Regions from separate parts of the Enterobacter nematophilus genome, predicted to be linked through region 3. Evidence: predicted binding sites of a transcription regulator. Region 3 holds the regulator's gene; each other region holds the start of a gene.
What was found. The regulator CRP, encoded in region 3, controls carbon source genes, mostly activating them, when cyclic AMP is high. The targets are predictions, from matches to a motif close to ATGTGANNNNNNTCACAT.
Positions count from the first base shown of each region.

Region 1: the regulator CRP is predicted to act here: its motif matches at 2,316-2,333, upstream of OSH03_RS01995 (mannitol dehydrogenase family protein).
Region 2: the regulator CRP is predicted to act here: its motif matches at 2,122-2,139, upstream of epd (erythrose-4-phosphate dehydrogenase).
Region 4: the regulator CRP is predicted to act here: its motif matches at 2,526-2,543, upstream of focA (formate transporter FocA).

Region 1 is NZ_JAPKNE010000001.1:432,205-436,420, reverse strand. Features, by position in the region: gene OSH03_RS02005 (Zn-dependent oxidoreductase) at 1-842, shown strand, start outside; gene OSH03_RS02000 (MFS transporter) at 916-2,283, shown strand; gene OSH03_RS01995 (mannitol dehydrogenase family protein) at 2,503-3,966, shown strand; gene ydfZ (putative selenium delivery protein YdfZ) at 4,010-4,213, opposite strand.
Region 2 is NZ_JAPKNE010000003.1:381,526-385,741, reverse strand. Features, by position in the region: gene pgk (phosphoglycerate kinase) at 1-858, opposite strand, end outside; gene epd (erythrose-4-phosphate dehydrogenase) at 908-1,927, opposite strand; gene tkt (transketolase) at 2,265-4,216, opposite strand, start outside.
Region 3 is NZ_JAPKNE010000008.1:22,195-26,410, forward strand. Features, by position in the region: gene OSH03_RS17985 (phosphoribulokinase) at 1-347, shown strand, start outside; gene OSH03_RS17990 (OsmC family protein) at 414-818, opposite strand; gene crp (cAMP-activated global transcriptional regulator CRP) at 1,130-1,762, shown strand; gene OSH03_RS18000 (YccS/YhfK family putative transporter) at 1,820-3,907, shown strand; gene argD (bifunctional acetylornithine/succinyldiaminopimelate transaminase) at 3,904-4,216, opposite strand, start outside.
Region 4 is NZ_JAPKNE010000001.1:986,718-990,933, forward strand. Features, by position in the region: gene OSH03_RS04720 (DUF421 domain-containing protein) at 1-307, opposite strand, end outside; gene ycaO (30S ribosomal protein S12 methylthiotransferase accessory factor YcaO) at 435-2,195, shown strand; gene focA (formate transporter FocA) at 2,602-3,459, shown strand; gene pflB (formate C-acetyltransferase) at 3,511-4,216, shown strand, end outside.

The DNA.
Region 1 (4,216 bases), on a different contig from region 3:
AGTTTTTTGGCACGATCGACGCCGTGGGCGAGGGCGTAGAACCGTCCCGGTTAGGGGAGCGCGTTTCGGTGGATCCGGTGATCAGCTGCGGGCACTGCTACCCGTGCTCCGTCGGCAAGCCTAACGTCTGCACCTCGCTGGTGGTGCTGGGCGTCCACCGCGACGGCGGCTTCAGCGAATATGCCGCCGTGCCCGCTAAAAATGCCTGGCGCATCCCGGATGCGATCCCGGATAAACACGCCGTGATGGTCGAACCTTTCACCATTGCCGCCAACGTGACGGGGCAGGCTAGCCCTGGCGAACAGGACGTTGCGCTGATCTACGGCGCAGGGCCGATGGGGCTGGTCACCGTGCAGGCGCTGAAGGGCGTCTATAACGTGAAGCAGATTATCGTCGTCGACAGAATCAATGAGCGGCTGGCTATGGCCCAGCGCAGCGGCGCGGACTGGGTGTTAAATAATGCCGAGCACTCGCTGCAGGCCGCGCTGGACGAAAAAGGCATCAAGCCGACGCTGATTATTGACGCCGCCTGTCATCCGTCGATTTTGCAGGAAGCGGTCACCCTGGCCTCTCCGGCGGCGCGCATCGTGCTGATGGGCTTTTCCAGCGAACCGAGCCAGATAGTTCAGCAGGGCATCACCGGCAAAGAGCTGGCGATCTTCTCCTCGCGCCTGAACGCTAACAAATTCCCGGTCGTCATCGACTGGCTGGAAAAAGGGCTGATCGACCCGGAAAAACTGATCACCCATACCTTTGACTATCGCCATGTAACAGACGCCATCGAACTGTTTGAAAAAGACCAGCGGCAGTGCTGCAAGGTTTTACTGACGTTCGGGCAATAACCCTACACGCGGTAAAGAGCCCGCGAAGACGGGCTCTGAGTGGTACGCATCTTACCTTTTAGAGATAGCCATTATGACGCAAGCACAACCTCAAAGAACCACCTCCGATCTGGTGAAAGCCGCCGTCTCCGGCTGGCTGGGCACCGCGCTGGAATTTATGGATTTCCAGCTCTACTCGCTGGGGGCGGCGCTGGTATTTCATGAAATCTTCTTCCCGGAACAGTCGGCCGCGATGGCGCTGATTCTGGCGATGGGAACCTACGGCGCGGGGTACATCGCGCGTATCGTCGGGGCCTTTATTTTTGGCAGAATGGGCGACAGCATTGGCCGTAAAAAGGTGCTGTTTATCACCATCACCATGATGGGGATCTGCACCACGCTGATTGGCGTGCTGCCAACCTACGCGCAGATCGGCATTTTTGCGCCCGTGCTGCTGGTGACGCTGCGTATTATTCAGGGGCTGGGCGCCGGGGCAGAGATCTCCGGGGCCGGAACCATGCTGGCGGAGTACGCGCCGAAAGGGAAACGCGGCATCATCTCCTCGCTGGTGGCGATGGGGACTAACTGCGGAACGCTGAGCGCCACGGCGATCTGGGCCATTATGTTCTTTGCCCTCGACCGTGAACAGCTGCTCGCCTGGGGCTGGCGCGTGCCGTTCCTTGCCAGCGTTGTGGTGATGATCTTTGCCATCTGGCTGCGAATGAACCTCAAGGAGAGTCCGGTCTTTGAGAAAGTAAACGATGCAGAAACCGTGCAGCCGGACACCTCGCTGGGTTCAATGGTGAAAAGTAAATCCTTCTGGCTGGCGACCGGCCTGCGTTTCGGTCAGGCGGGCAACTCGGGGCTGATCCAGACCTTCCTCGCGGGTTATCTGGTCCAGACGCTGCTGTTCGATAAAGCGATTCCCACCGATGCGCTGATGATAAGCTCCATTCTCGGGTTTATCTCCATCCCGCTGCTGGGCTGGCTTTCCGACAAAGTGGGGCGCAGGCTGCCGTACATTATCCTCAATATCTCCGCCATTATTCTGGCCTACCCGATGCTGTCGATTATCGTCGATAAAAGCTATGCGCCGGGGACAATCATGCTCTCGATCATCGTTATCCATAATTTCGCCGTGCTGGGGCTGTTTGCGCTGGAAAATATCACCATGGCGGAGATGTTTGGCTCGCGGAATCGCTTTACCCGCATGGCTATCTCGAAAGAGGCGGGCGGTCTGGTGGCGGTGGGCTTTGGTCCGGTACTGGCGGGGATCTTCTGCAACATGACAGGCTCCTGGTGGCCGATCGTTGCCATGCTGGTGGCCTATTCCTTGATTGGGCTGGTTTCGGCGTTCCTGATGCCGGAAGTCCGCGACCGGGACCTCAGCGCGGCGGAAGATGCTGCGGAGGCCGCGCCGAAAGAGCGCGTGGGTTACGGTGCGGTCTCCACGCGGCGCTAGCGGTTTATATCTTGCGTGACTTATCACACAACTTTTGGTTTATGTCACACCACCTGAGCAAAAGTTAATATAAATCAAAAACTCAAACGGCAGTATTAGTATGGTTGATGGTAGTTATTTTTTACCCCGACTGCCATTCTAGTTGGTGTAGTCAGCAGGCGCTGCCGCTCTGGACAGGGCGGCAGCGATCCACGGCTTTCTAATTAACGAGTCTTAATCATGGAAAATACCTTATTACAGGCCAACGCGACGCTGCCTCAGTACGATCGCGCCAGCCTTAAAGCACGCATTGTTCATTTAGGCTTTGGCGCATTTCACCGCGCGCATCAGGCGGTGTATGCCGACATCCTCGCGGCTGAAAACGGCAGCGACTGGGGCTACTGTGAGGTTAACCTGATTGGCGGCGAGCAGCAGATTGCCGACCTGAAGGCGCAGGATAACCTCTACACCGTGGCGGAAATGTCTGCCGATGCCTGGACCTCCCGCGTGGTTGGCGTAGTCAAAAAGGCGCTGCACGCGCAGGTCGACGGGCTGGAGAGCGTGCTGGCGGCAATGTGTGAACCGCAGGTGGCGATTGTCTCGCTGACCATCACCGAAAAAGGCTACTGCCACTCTCCGGCGACAGGGCAACTGATGCTCGATCACCCGTTAATTGCCGCGGATCTGCAAAACCCGCATCAGCCGAAATCCGCGCCGGGCGTGGTGGTGGAAGCGCTGGCGCGTCGTAAATCGGCGGGGCTGCCCGCGTTCAGCGTGATGTCCTGCGACAACATGCCGGAGAACGGTCACGTGATGCGCAACGTAACCTGCGCTTACGCCCGGGCGGTAGACGGCGAGCTGGCGGACTGGATCGAGGCTAACGTCACCTTCCCGTCAACCATGGTCGATCGCATCGTGCCGGCGGTCACTTCCGATACGCTGGATAAAATCGCGCAGCTGACCGGCGTACGCGATCCGGCGGCGGTGGCCTGCGAGCCGTTCCGCCAGTGGGTTATCGAAGATAACTTTGTGGCCGGGCGTCCGGAATGGGAAAAAGCCGGCGCCGAGCTGGTTTCAGACGTGATCCCGTTTGAAGAGATGAAGCTGCGCATGCTCAACGGCAGCCACTCGTTCCTCGCGTACTTGGGCTATCTGGCTGGTTATCAGCACATCAATGAGTGTATGGAAGACGAGCACTACCGCGTCGCCGCGCACGCGCTGATGCTCAACGAGCAGGCACCGACTCTGAAAGTGAAGGGCGTGAATTTAGAACGCTACGCTGACCTGCTGATCGCCCGCTACAGCAACCCGGCCCTGCGCCACCGTACCTGGCAAATTGCGATGGACGGCAGCCAGAAGCTCCCGCAGCGCATGCTGGACTCCGTGCGCTGGCACCTGGTGCACCAGACGCCTTTCCCACTCCTGGCGCTGGGCGTGGCGGGGTGGATGCGCTACGTCGGCGGCGTGGACGAGCAGGGTAACGCCATCGACGTGAGCGACCCGCAACTGGCGGCGATTCAGGCGGCGGTGAAGGGAAGTGCCGAAGGTGAGAAGCGGGTTAACGCGCTGCTCGGCATTGAAGCCATTTTTGGAAAAGAGTTGCCGCGAGAAAAAGTCTTCACAGACGCCGTGATGAGCGCGTATCAGACGCTGCTGCAGAAGGGCGCGAAGGCTACGGTGGCGGAGTACGCGTCACGCCTGTAATACAACACATGCCGCCGTTCGCGGCGGCATGTCGGCGCACAATTTAGTGCATACCCAGACGAATCAGTTCAATTGGTTCGAACTTACCTTCGCATCCTTCCACTTCCACCGTTTTGCCACGGCGCACCTGCGCGGCATCCAGCCCGTCGCTGTGGATCGCCTTAATCACGCCGGTTTTACCGGTGCCGCTAATCATGACGCGGCTGCCGGTGGTGATTGCATTGCGGTTACGGTCGTATGTCATCATGGT
Region 2 (4,216 bases), on a different contig from region 3:
CAGGTCCAGGATCTGCTCTTCATCTTTGATGTCGTTAACAGATTTCAGGGTCGCGGTAGCGGTTTCGGAGAACTCGGTCGCCACGCGAACGTCAGTTGGAACCGGGATATCACAGGTGCCCAGCAGGCGTTTGGCTTCGTCAACCAGGTCTGCTTCGTACAGGGATTTACCCACGTTGTGGCCCTGAGCGGCAACGAAGGTGTTCGCGATACCACCACCGACGATCAGCTGGTCAGCGATTTTAGACAGGGAATCCAGAACGGTCAGTTTGGTAGACACTTTAGAGCCACCAACGATAGCAACCATTGGGCGAGCAGGTTCTTTCAGCGCTTTACCCAGTGCTTCCAGTTCGTCAGCCAGCAGAGGACCCGCACACGCGACGTCTGCAAATTTACCGATACCGTGAGTAGACGCCTGCGCACGGTGCGCAGTACCGAATGCGTCCATTACGAATACGTCGCACAGAGCAGCGTATTTTTTGGACAGGGTTTCGTCGTCTTTCTTCTCGCCTTTGTTGAAGCGAACGTTTTCCAGAACCACCAGCTCACCTTCGGCAACTTCAACGCCGTCCAGGTAATCTTTCACCAGGCGAACCGGATTGGACAGTTTGTCTTTCAGGTAATTAACAACTGGCAGCAGAGAGAACTCTTCGTTGTACTCGCCTTCGGTTGGACGGCCCAGGTGGGAGGTGACCATCACTTTAGCGCCCTGCTTCAGAGCCAGCTCGATGGTTGGCAGAGATGCACGGATACGCGCGTCGCTGGTCACTTTGCCATCTTTAACCGGTACGTTCAGATCGGCACGGATGAAAACGCGTTTACCAGCCAGATCCAGATCGGTCATCTTAATTACAGACATGGTGAATCCTCTCGTTGATTCTTAAAGTTTTGCAGACGCACGATGCGTCTTACCTGAAACCTTGAGCGGCCATTGCTAACGTGGTGTCGAGCATTCGGTTAGCAAAGCCCCATTCGTTATCACACCAGACCAGCGTCTTGATAAGGTGTGCGCCACTGACTCGCGTCTGCGTGCCATCGACGATGGCGCTGTGCGGGTCGTGGTTAAAATCTACTGAGACCAACGGTAATTCCGTATAGTCAACTATACCATGAAATGCTCCCTGTGCCGCTTTTTGCAGCAACAGGTTGACTTCACAGGCTTTTACCGGTTTTTTCACCGTCACGCTGAGGTCGATTGCCGTCACGTTAATTGTCGGGACACGCACGGCAATCGCTTCAAAACGGTCATTAAACTGCGGGAAAATTCGGGTGATCCCCGCAGCCAGCTTTGTGTCCACCGGGATGATTGACTGGCTCGCCGCGCGAGTGCGTCGTAAATCCGGGTGGTAGGCGTCGATAACCTGCTGATCGTGCATGGCGGAGTGAATCGTGGTCACGGTGCCGGATTCAATGCCGTACGCATCGTCTAACAGTTTGATGACCGGAATAATGCAGTTGGTGGTGCAGGAGGCGTTGGAAACGATGAGGTGCTCAGCCTTCAGCTCATGCTGGTTGACGCCAAACACGACGGTCGCGTCGAGATCGTTACTGCCGGGATGAGAAAACAGGACTTTTTTTGCGCCAGCTGCCAGATGCGCTTCGCCGTGTTCGCGGTTACCGTAAACACCGGTGCAGTCGAGCACCACATCCACGCCCAGTTCACGCCAGGGCAGCCCTGCAATACTGCTCTCATGCAGCACGCGAATCGCATCGTCACCGACAAACAGCTGCTCTCTTTCCTGACGAACGTCCCAGGCAAAGCGGCCGTGGCTGGTATCATATTTCAACAAATGCGCCATGCCCGCAGCATCCGCCAGTTCATTGATTGCCACCACGGTGATTTCCGCACGACGCCCGGATTCATATAAAGCACGAACCACGTTGCGCCCGATGCGACCGAAGCCATTAATCGCTACGCGTACGGTCATAGATCTCCTGCAAAGCTATCCCTGAGTTTGAGGTGGCTGAAAGAGTAATCCAGCTACGCCCGAAGGGGAATCTTTGCTATCACAAACTGCGATTGATTGGTCAATTGTCGAACATTTAATCGACTGAAACGCTTCAGCAAGAATAAGCGAATCGAGGAATAAAAGGAATGTCTGTCCAGATGAATAAGCGAGCTATATGACTTGCGTCACATTTTGGGTGGAATAATGCCTACAAAAAAGCCGGGTGGCGCGCTAGCGCTTACCCGGCCTGCTTTATACGCCCTCTCCCCATGGGAGAGGGCCGGTGTGAGGGCATCAGCCCGCACCGGACAAACAATTACAGCAGTTCTTTCGCCTTAGCGACAACGTTCTCAACGGTGAAGCCGAACTCTTCGAACAGCTGTTCTGCCGGAGCAGACTCACCGAAGGTGGTCATACCGACGATAGCGCCGTTCAGACCCACGTATTTGAACCAGTAGTCAGCGATACCCGCTTCCACCGCCACGCGAGCGGAAACCGCTTTAGGCAGTACGGATTCGCGGTAAGCCGCATCCTGCTTGTCGAACGCATCGGTAGACGGCATGGAGACCACGCGCGCCTTCACGCCTTCGGCAGTCAGTTTTTCCCATGCTGCTACGGCCAGTTCAACTTCAGAACCGGTCGCGATGAAGATCAGCTCAGGCTGGCCCGCGCAATCTTTCAGCACGTAACCACCGCGCGCGATGTTAGCCAGCTGCTCTGGGGTACGCTCCTGCTGCGCCAGGTTCTGACGGGAGAGGATCAGCGCGGTCGGGCCGTCCTGACGCTCAACGCCGTATTTCCACGCCACTGCGGATTCAACCTGGTCACATGGACGCCACGTGCTCATGTTCGGGGTCACGCGTAGGGAAGCCACCTGCTCTACCGGCTGGTGAGTTGGACCATCTTCGCCCAGACCGATGGAGTCGTGGGTGTAGACCATCACCTGACGCTGTTTCATCAGCGCAGCCATACGCACGGCGTTACGCGCATACTCTACGAACATCAGGAAGGTAGAGGTGTACGGCAGGAAACCACCGTGCAGGGAGATACCGTTCGCGATAGCGGTCATACCGAACTCACGTACACCGTAATGGATGTAGTTACCGGCAGTGTCTTCGTTGATTGGCTTAGAACCAGACCACAGGGTCAGGTTAGATGGTGCCAGGTCAGCGGAGCCGCCCAGGAATTCTGGCAGCAGCGGGCCGAACGCTTCGATCGCATTCTGAGACGCTTTACGGCTGGCGATTTTAGACGGGTTCGCCTGCAGCTTCGCGATGAACTCGCTCGCTTTCGCGTCGAAGTCAGACGGCATATCGCCTTTCATACGACGAGTGAATTCAGCCGCTTCCTGTGGGAACGCTTTCGCATAGGCAGCGAACTTCTCGTTCCAGGCCGCTTCTTTCGCCTGGCCCACTTCTTTTGCATCCCACTGAGCGTAGATTTCAGACGGGATTTCGAAGGCAGGGTATTTCCAGCCCAGCGCTTCGCGAGTCAGCGCGATTTCCGCGTCGCCCAGCGGTGCGCCGTGGGAGTCATGGGTGCCCGCTTTGTTCGGAGAACCGAAGCCGATGATGGTTTTGCACATCAGCAGGGACGGTTTGTCGGTCACTGCGCGCGCTTCTTCTACAGCACGTTTAATCGAGTCAGCATCGTGGCCATCAACGCCACGCACAACGTGCCAGCCGTAGGCTTCGAAACGCGCGGCGGTGTCGTCAGTGAACCAGCCTTCAACGTGACCGTCGATGGAGATACCGTTGTCGTCATAGAACGCAACCAGTTTGCCCAGCTTCAGGGTACCGGCCAGGGAGCACACTTCGTGAGAAATGCCTTCCATCATGCAGCCGTCGCCCAGGAACGCGTAGGTGAAGTGGTCAACGATGTCGTGGCCAGGACGGTTGAACTGCGCCGCCAGGGTCTTCTCGGCAATCGCCATACCCACAGCGTTAGCAATACCCTGACCCAGCGGGCCGGTGGTGGTTTCTACGCCAGCGGTGTAGCCCACTTCCGGGTGACCTGGAGTTTTGGAGTGCAGCTGACGGAAGTTTTTCAGCTCTTCGATAGGCAGATCGTAGCCGGTGAGGTGCAGCAGGCTGTAGATCAGCATAGAGCCGTGGCCGTTAGACAGCACGAAACGGTCGCGGTCAGCCCATGACGGGTTCTGCGGGTTGTGGTTAAGGAAATCACGCCACAGGACTTCGGCGATATCAGCCATACCCATAGGGGCACCCGGGTGGCCGGATTTGGCTTTCTGTACTGCGTCCATGCTCA
Region 3 (4,216 bases):
CGCGCGAGGCGGTGATGGACTCGGTAGTGCGCTCCATGGAAGACTACATCAATTACCTCACGCCGCAGTTCTCCCGAACCCACATTAACTTCCAGCGCGTGCCGACGGTGGACACCTCCAATCCGTTCGCGGCGAAAAGCATCCCGTCGCTGGATGAGAGCTTTGTGGTGATCCACTTCCGCAATCTTGACGGCATTGATTACCCCTGGCTGCTGGCGATGCTGCAGGGCTCATTTATTTCGCACATGAATACGTTAGTGGTGCCGGGCGGAAAAATGGGGCTGGCGATGGAGCTCATCATGACGCCGCTGGTTCAGCGACTGATGGAAGGGAAGCAGATTCCGTAAACATGTTCCCTCTCCCCGTGGGAGAGGGTTAGGATGAGGGCATCAACACGCACGATGCCCCATGAATCACGCCTCGATCACTTCATACGAATGGGTGATTTTTACCGCTTTCTCCAGCATTAACGCCACAGAGCAGTATTTCTCGGCAGAGAGATCCACCGCGCGTGAAACCGCCGCGTCTTTCAGCGCTTTCCCGGTAACAACAAAGTGCAGATTAATGTGGGTGAACAGGCGCGGCGCCTCTTCGCGACGTTCTGAGGTGAGTTTAACCTCGCAATCCGTCACGTCATGACGACCTTTTTGCAGAATCGACACCACGTCGATCGCGCTGCATCCACCTGCCGCCATCAGCACCATTTCCATTGGGCTCGGCGCTTTATCGCCGGAGTTACCATCCATCAAAATCTGGTGTCCTGACGCGGACTCGCCCAGGAACGTTAAACCTTCAACCCACTTCACGCGCGCTTGCATATTCATTAACTCCAACGTTGCATTTTTGGTGACAGATTACGCGTGCGTTACATTTCTCGCAATGGAAGGCGACCTGCATCATGCTGAAGCGAGACACCAGGAGACACGCGGCGAAAGCTATGCTAAAACACTCAGGATGCTACAGTAATACATTGACGTTACACATGTATGCAGAGGACATCAAACTTTACTGGCTGCGAAACGTTACGACAGCCGACTTCCCAGGGTATGGGTAAGAATTCGATTGCAACCCCAGAGTCCGGATGCATCTGATGACTCTGGTGACAGCTTATAACAGAGGATAACAGCGCATGGTGCTTGGCAAACCGCAAACAGACCCGACTCTCGAATGGTTCTTGTCTCATTGCCACATTCATAAGTACCCATCGAAGAGCACGCTGATTCACCAGGGTGAAAAAGCGGAAACGTTGTATTACATCGTCAAAGGCTCGGTGGCAGTGCTGATCAAAGATGAGGAAGGCAAAGAGATGATCCTTTCTTATCTGAACCAGGGCGATTTTATCGGTGAACTGGGCCTGTTTGAAGAAGGCCAGGAACGTAGCGCCTGGGTTCGTGCAAAGACAGCATGTGAAGTGGCTGAAATTTCTTATAAGAAATTCCGTCAACTGATTCAGGTAAACCCTGACATCCTGATGCGTCTTTCTTCCCAGATGGCGCGCCGTCTGCAGGTGACGTCAGAGAAAGTGGGTAACCTCGCCTTCCTGGACGTGACCGGCCGCATCGCGCAGACCCTGCTGAACCTGGCGAAACAGCCAGACGCGATGACCCACCCGGACGGCATGCAAATTAAAATTACCCGTCAGGAAATTGGTCAGATCGTCGGTTGCTCCCGCGAAACCGTGGGCCGTATCCTGAAAATGCTGGAAGATCAAAACCTGATCTCCGCCCACGGTAAAACCATCGTGGTTTACGGAACCCGTTAATCCTGCTCAAACGGCGTGCCATCGCGAGGTGTCACGCCGTTTTTGTCTCTTTTCCCCATGTGGCGCAGGCTGATATATCACCCGGAAGTTAACTACGCACTGCGACAAACGCTGGTGTTGTGTCTTCCCGTGGCCGTGGGCCTGATCCTGGGACATCTTCAGCAGGGCTTGCTGTTTTCCCTCGTGCCCGCCTGCTGCAACATTGCCGGTCTGGATACGCCCCATAAACGCTTTTTCAAACGCCTGATAATTGGCGGTTCGCTGTTTGCAGGCTGTAGCCTCGCGGTGCAGCTTCTGCTGGCTCGCGATATTCCCCTGCCGCTGATCCTGACCGTGCTGGCGATGACCCTCGGCGTCACCGCCGAAATCAGTTCGCTCCATGCCCGTCTGCTTCCCGCGTCACTCATTGCGGCCATCTTCACCCTGAGCCTCGCCGGGAATATGCCCGTGTGGGAGCCGCTGCTGATCTACGCCCTCGGCACGCTGTGGTACGGGCTGTTTAACTGGTTCTGGTTCTGGCTGTGGCGGGAGCAGCCGCTGCGCGAATCGCTGAGCCTGCTCTACGTGCAGCTTGCGGATTACTGCGAAGCCAAATACACCCTGCTCACCCAGCATACCGATCCGGAAAAATCCTTACCGCCGCTGCTGACGCGCCAGCAAAAGGTGGTGGATCTGATAAGCCAGTGCTATCAGCAGCTGCATATGCTCGCCGCCAACAAGAACCACGAATATAAACGGCTGCTGCGCACCTTCCAGGTGGGGCTGGACCTTCAGGAGCATATCTCCGTTAGCCTTCACCACCCGCAGGAGGTGCAAAAGCTGGTTGAGCGCAGCCATGCCGAAGCGGTGATCCGCTGGAACGCGCAGACCGTCTCCGCGCGCCTGCGGGTGCTGGCCGATGATATTCTCTACCACCGTTACCCCACGCGCTTTAACATGGACAAACAGCTCGGCGCGCTGGAGAAAATTGCCCGCCAGCACCCGGATAACCCGGTCGGCCAGTTCGCTGCCTGGCACTTCAGCCGCATCGCCCGCGTGCTGCGCACCCAGCGACCGCTTTATCCCCGTGACCTGATGGCGGATAAACAAAAACGTCTGCCGCTGCTGCCGGCGCTGAGAAGCTACCTGTCTCTGAAATCTTCCGCCCTGCGCAACGCCGCAAGAATTAGCGTCATGCTCAGTATCGCCAGCCTGATGGGCATAGCGCTCCACCTGCCGAAACCGTACTGGATCTTAATGACCGTGCTGTTTGTTACCCAGAACGGCTATGGCGCCACGCGAGTGCGCATTCTGCACCGGGCAGGCGGCACGATGGCGGGGCTGATCATTGCGGGCGTGACGCTGCACTTTCACGTGCCAGAGGGCTATACCCTGGCAGGCATGCTGGCGATCACCCTGGTAAGCTATCTCATCATTCGCAAAAACTACGGCTGGGCGATGGTGGGCTTTACGGTGACGGCGGTATACACCCTGCAGCTGCTTACGCTTAACGGCGAACAGTTCATCGTTGCCCGGCTGATCGACACGCTGATTGGCTGCCTGATCGCCTTTGGCGGGATGGTCTGGCTGTGGCCGCAGTGGCAGAGCGGGCTGCTGAGGCAGAACGCCCACGACGCGCTGGAAGCCGATCAGCAGGCCATTCGTCTGATCCTGAGCGACGATCCGCAGCCTTCCCCGCTTGCTTACGAACGTATGAAGGTCAACCAGGCGCATAACGCCCTGTTCAACTCGCTGAATCAGGCGATGCAGGAGCCGGGCTTTAACTCACACTATCTTGCAGACATGAAGCTGTGGGTGACGCACAGCCAGTTTATCGTCGAGCACATTAACGCCATGACGACGCTGGCGCGCGAGCACACGATGCTGACGCCGGATCTGGCGCAGCGCTATTTGCAGTCCTGTGAAATTGCCCTGCAGAGGTGTCAGCAGCGTCTGGAGTATGACGCGCCGGGCGAGTCGGGCGACTCGAACATTCTGGAAGCACCGGAGACGCTGACCCACGGGCCGATGAGCACCCTGGAGCAGCATTTGCAGCGCGTGCTGGGGCATCTGAACACCATGCACACCATTTCGTCGGTGGCATGGCGTCAGCGCCCGCATCACGGCATTTGGTTAACGCGGCGGTTAAAGCGAACCGAGTATTAGCCTTGAACGATCTTCGCGACCGCCGCGGCAAAGCGGGCTAACCCGTCTTCAATATCTTTCTCTTCCACCACCAGCGACGGCGCAAAGCGCATCACGTCCGGCCCAGCGTTGAGCACCATGACGCCTTCGTGGGCGGCAGCGTGCAGGAAATCGCGCGCGCGGCCTTTGTACTGCGGCTTCAGCTCCGCACCAATCAGCAGCCCCATGCCGCGGATCTCGCTGAAGACGTCGTACTTATCGTTAATCTGCTGGAGATGCTTCACAAACAGCTCGCGCTTCGCGCTTACACCGTTTAGCACCTCAGGGGTG
Region 4 (4,216 bases), on a different contig from region 3:
CTTCCAGCTTCTCACTTTTCGACATCAGCCACATGACCAGCCGGTAAAGCAAGGCGAGAGAAACAAAAACGATAAACACCGGCACCATCGGCACGTCGTCATAAAACGCGACGTCCCCCGCCGCCGAGCCCAGCGTCAGAATGATCAGCACTTCAAACAGCGACATCTGCCGAACGCCACGACGGCCGGTAATTTTGAGAAACAGGAAGACGAGTACGAAGGTGTACAGGCTGCGCAGCGCCACTTCGCCCAGAAATTCAGGTGGAACTTTATCAAACGCCATCCGCTGGAGATCAAATGCTTTCATTTTTCTACGCCTTAACAGTAGGTTACTGCTACTAAGCATAGCCCAGCCATTTATTTTCGCCGGAGATAGCACCCGTCACGCAAAACCCGTATCATTGCGCGCTTTACGTACGATAAAAGTGAACGCCATGACTCAAACGTTTATCCCCGGCAAAGACGCCGCTCTGGAAGATTCCATCGCTCGCTTCCAGCAGAAACTGACCGACCTGGGCTTTAACATCGAAGAAGCCTCCTGGCTGAACCCGGTGCCTCACGTCTGGTCCGTGCACATTCGCGACAAAGACTGCGCGCTCTGCTTTACCAACGGTAAAGGTGCGACGAAAAAAGCGGCACTGGCCTCTGCGCTGGGTGAGTATTTTGAGCGTCTGTCCACCAACTATTTCTTCGCTGACTTCTGGCTGGGTGAAACCATCGCTAACGGCCCGTTCGTTCACTATCCGAACGAAAAATGGTTCCCGCTGACCGAAGACGATGAACTGCCGGAAGGCATTCTGGATGCCCGTCTGCGTGCCTTCTACGATCCGGAAAACGAACTGACCGCCAGCATGCTGATCGATCTGCAGTCTGGCAATGAAGAGCGTGGGATCTGCGCCCTGCCGTTCACCCGTCAGTCTGACGAGCAGACCGTGTATATTCCGATGAACATCGTCGGCAACCTGTATGTGTCCAACGGCATGTCAGCCGGTAACACCCGCAATGAAGCGCGCGTGCAGGGGCTGTCTGAAGTGTTCGAGCGTCACATTAAAAACCGCATCATCGCTGAATCCATCAGCCTGCCGGAGATCCCGGCGGACGTGCTGGCGCGCTACCCGGGCGTGGTGCAATCCATCGCGAAGCTGGAAGCGGAAGGTTTCCCAATCTTTGCGTATGACGGCTCGCTGGGCGGTAAATATCCTGTTATCTGCGTCGTGCTGTTTAACCCGACTAACGGAACCTGCTTCGCCTCCTTCGGCGCGCATCCTGACTTCGGCGTGGCGCTGGAGCGTACCGTGACCGAGCTGCTGCAGGGCCGTAGCCTAAAAGATCTCGACGTCTTCACCCCGCCAACGTTTGACGATGAAGAAGTGGCCGAGCACACCAACCTCGAAACCCACTTCATCGACTCCAGCGGTTTGATCTCCTGGGATATGTTCAAGCAGGACGCGGACTATCCGTTCGTGGACTGGAGCTTTGCCGGTACCACCGAAGAAGAGTTCGCCACACTGATGGCCATCTTCAACGCCGAAGATCAGGAAGTCTACATTGCCGACTACGAACACCTGGGCGTTTACGCGTGCCGCATCATCGTACCTGGCATGTCCGATATCTACCCTGCTGAAGATCTGTGGCTCGCAAACAACAGCATGGGCGCGCACCTGCGTGAAACCCTGCTCTCCCTGCCGGGCAGCGAGTGGGAAAAAGAAGATTATCTCAACCTGATTGCCCAGATGGACGATGAAGGCCACGATGACTTCACCCGCGTGCGCGAGCTGCTGGGTCTGGCGACCGGTAAAGACAACGGCTGGTACACCCTGCGCATCGGTGAGCTGAAAGCGATGCTGGCCCTCGCGGGCGGCGATCTAGATCAGGCTCTGGCCTGGACCGAATGGACCATGGAGTTTAACCAGTCGGTCTTCTCCGCCGAGCGCACCAACTATTACCGCTGTCTGCAAACCCTGTTGCTGCTTGCACAGGAAGAGGCTCGCGAGCCACTGCAGTACCTCAACGCTTTCGTACGTATGTACGGTGCTGAAGCGGTTGAAGCCGCCAGCGCGGCGCTGAGCGGTGAAGAGCCGTTCTACGGTCTGCAGGCGGTTGACAGCGATCTGAAAGCCTTCCCGGCGCATCAGTCTCTGCTGAAGGCCTATGAAAAGCTGCAGAAAGCAAAAGCCGCTTACTGGTCAAAATAAGCGCATATAACATTAACAGCAGTAGGCGTATTCAATCGTCTGGGCTATATTACGGGGCAATTTCATTGCCCCGTTTTTTATTCTCTTCGGCAATGATTGTTGATTGTAATAATTAAGTTAAACACGGGTAAATATAATAATATTTGCCTGGGCTTTATTGTTACTTTTTATGGTAAATACTCCATATTAATTAACTGTTTCGAAGGGGGCCGAACGAAATAATTCAACTCTTTTCATAATTTTTAAAATTTATTTTTATACGGATAATCAAATACTTACTCCGCATTTGCTGTAAAACCATACATACTGCGGGCCTATAAGCCAGGCGAGATATGATCTATATCAATTTCTCTTCTATAATGCTTTGTTAGTATCTCGTCGCCGACTTAATAAAGAGAGAGTTAGTGTGAAAGCTGACAACCCTTTTGATCTTTTACTCCCCGCCGCGATGGCAAAAGTTGCCGAAGAAGCGGGTGTCTATAAAGCAACGAAACACCCGATGAAGACGTTCTATCTGGCGATCACCGCAGGTGTGTTCATCTCTATCGCTTTCGTCTTCTACATCACCGCCACCACCGGTACTGCCGGAATGCCTTTCGGCATGGCCAAACTGATTGGCGGCATTTGCTTCTCACTGGGTCTGATTCTCTGCGTCATTTGCGGCGCCGACCTCTTCACCTCAACGGTGCTGATTGTTGTGGCGAAAGCCAGCGGAAGAATTACCTGGGGTCAACTGGCGCGCAACTGGCTTAACGTCTACGTTGGTAACCTGATTGGCTGTCTGCTCTTTGTTCTGTTGATGTGGCTCTCTGGCGAGTATATGACCGCCAACGGCGGCTGGGGGCTTAATGTCCTGCAAACCGCTGACCACAAAATGCACCACACATTTATCGAAGCCGTTGCTCTCGGCATCCTCGCAAACCTGATGGTCTGCCTGGCGGTCTGGATGAGCTACTCTGGCCGTAGCCTGATGGATAAAGCCATGATTATGGTTCTGCCGGTTGCGATGTTTGTTGCCAGCGGCTTCGAGCACAGTATTGCGAATATGTTCATGATCCCGATGGGGATTGTTATCCGCAACTTTGCAAGCCCGGAGTTCTGGACCGCAGTTGGTTCATCCCCGGAAAGTTTCTCTCACCTGACTATTATGAATTTCATTACTGATAACCTGATCCCCGTTACTATCGGGAACATTATCGGTGGGGGTCTGTTAGTTGGGTTGACATACTGGGTCATTTACCTGCGTGGCGGCGACCATCATTAATGGTTGTCTCAGGCAGTAAATAAAAAATCCACTTAAGAAGGTAGGTGTTACATGTCCGAGCTTAATGAAAAGTTAGCCACAGCCTGGGAAGGTTTTGCGAAAGGTGACTGGCAGAATGAAGTAAACGTCCGTGACTTCATTCAGAAAAACTATACCCCGTATGAAGGTGACGAATCCTTCCTGGCTGGCGCAACTGACGCGACCACCAAGCTGTGGGACAGCGTAATGGAAGGCGTTAAACTGGAAAACCGCACTCACGCGCCAGTTGATTTTGACACCTCCGTTGCTTCCACCATCACTTCTCACGATGCTGGCTACATCAACAAAGCCCTTGAGAAAATCGTTGGTCTGCAGACTGAAGCACCACTGAAACGCGCAATCATCCCGTTCGGTGGTATCAAAATGGTTGAAGGTTCCTGCAAAGCGTATAACCGCGAGCTGGACCCAATGCTGAAAAAAATCTTCACCGAATACCGCAAAACCCATAACCAGGGCGTATTCGATGTTTACACCAAAGACATTTTGAACTGCCGTAAATCTGGCGTTCTGACTGGTCTGCCAGATGCGTATGGCCGCGGCCGTATCATCGGTGACTACCGTCGCGTTGCGCTGTACGGTATCGACTTCCTGATGAAAGACAAGTACGCGCAGTTTGTTTCCCTGCAGTCCGATCTGGAAAACGGCGTCAACCTGGAAGCGACTATCCGTCTGCGTGAAGAAATTGCTGAACAGCACCGCGCGCTGGGTCAGATTAAAG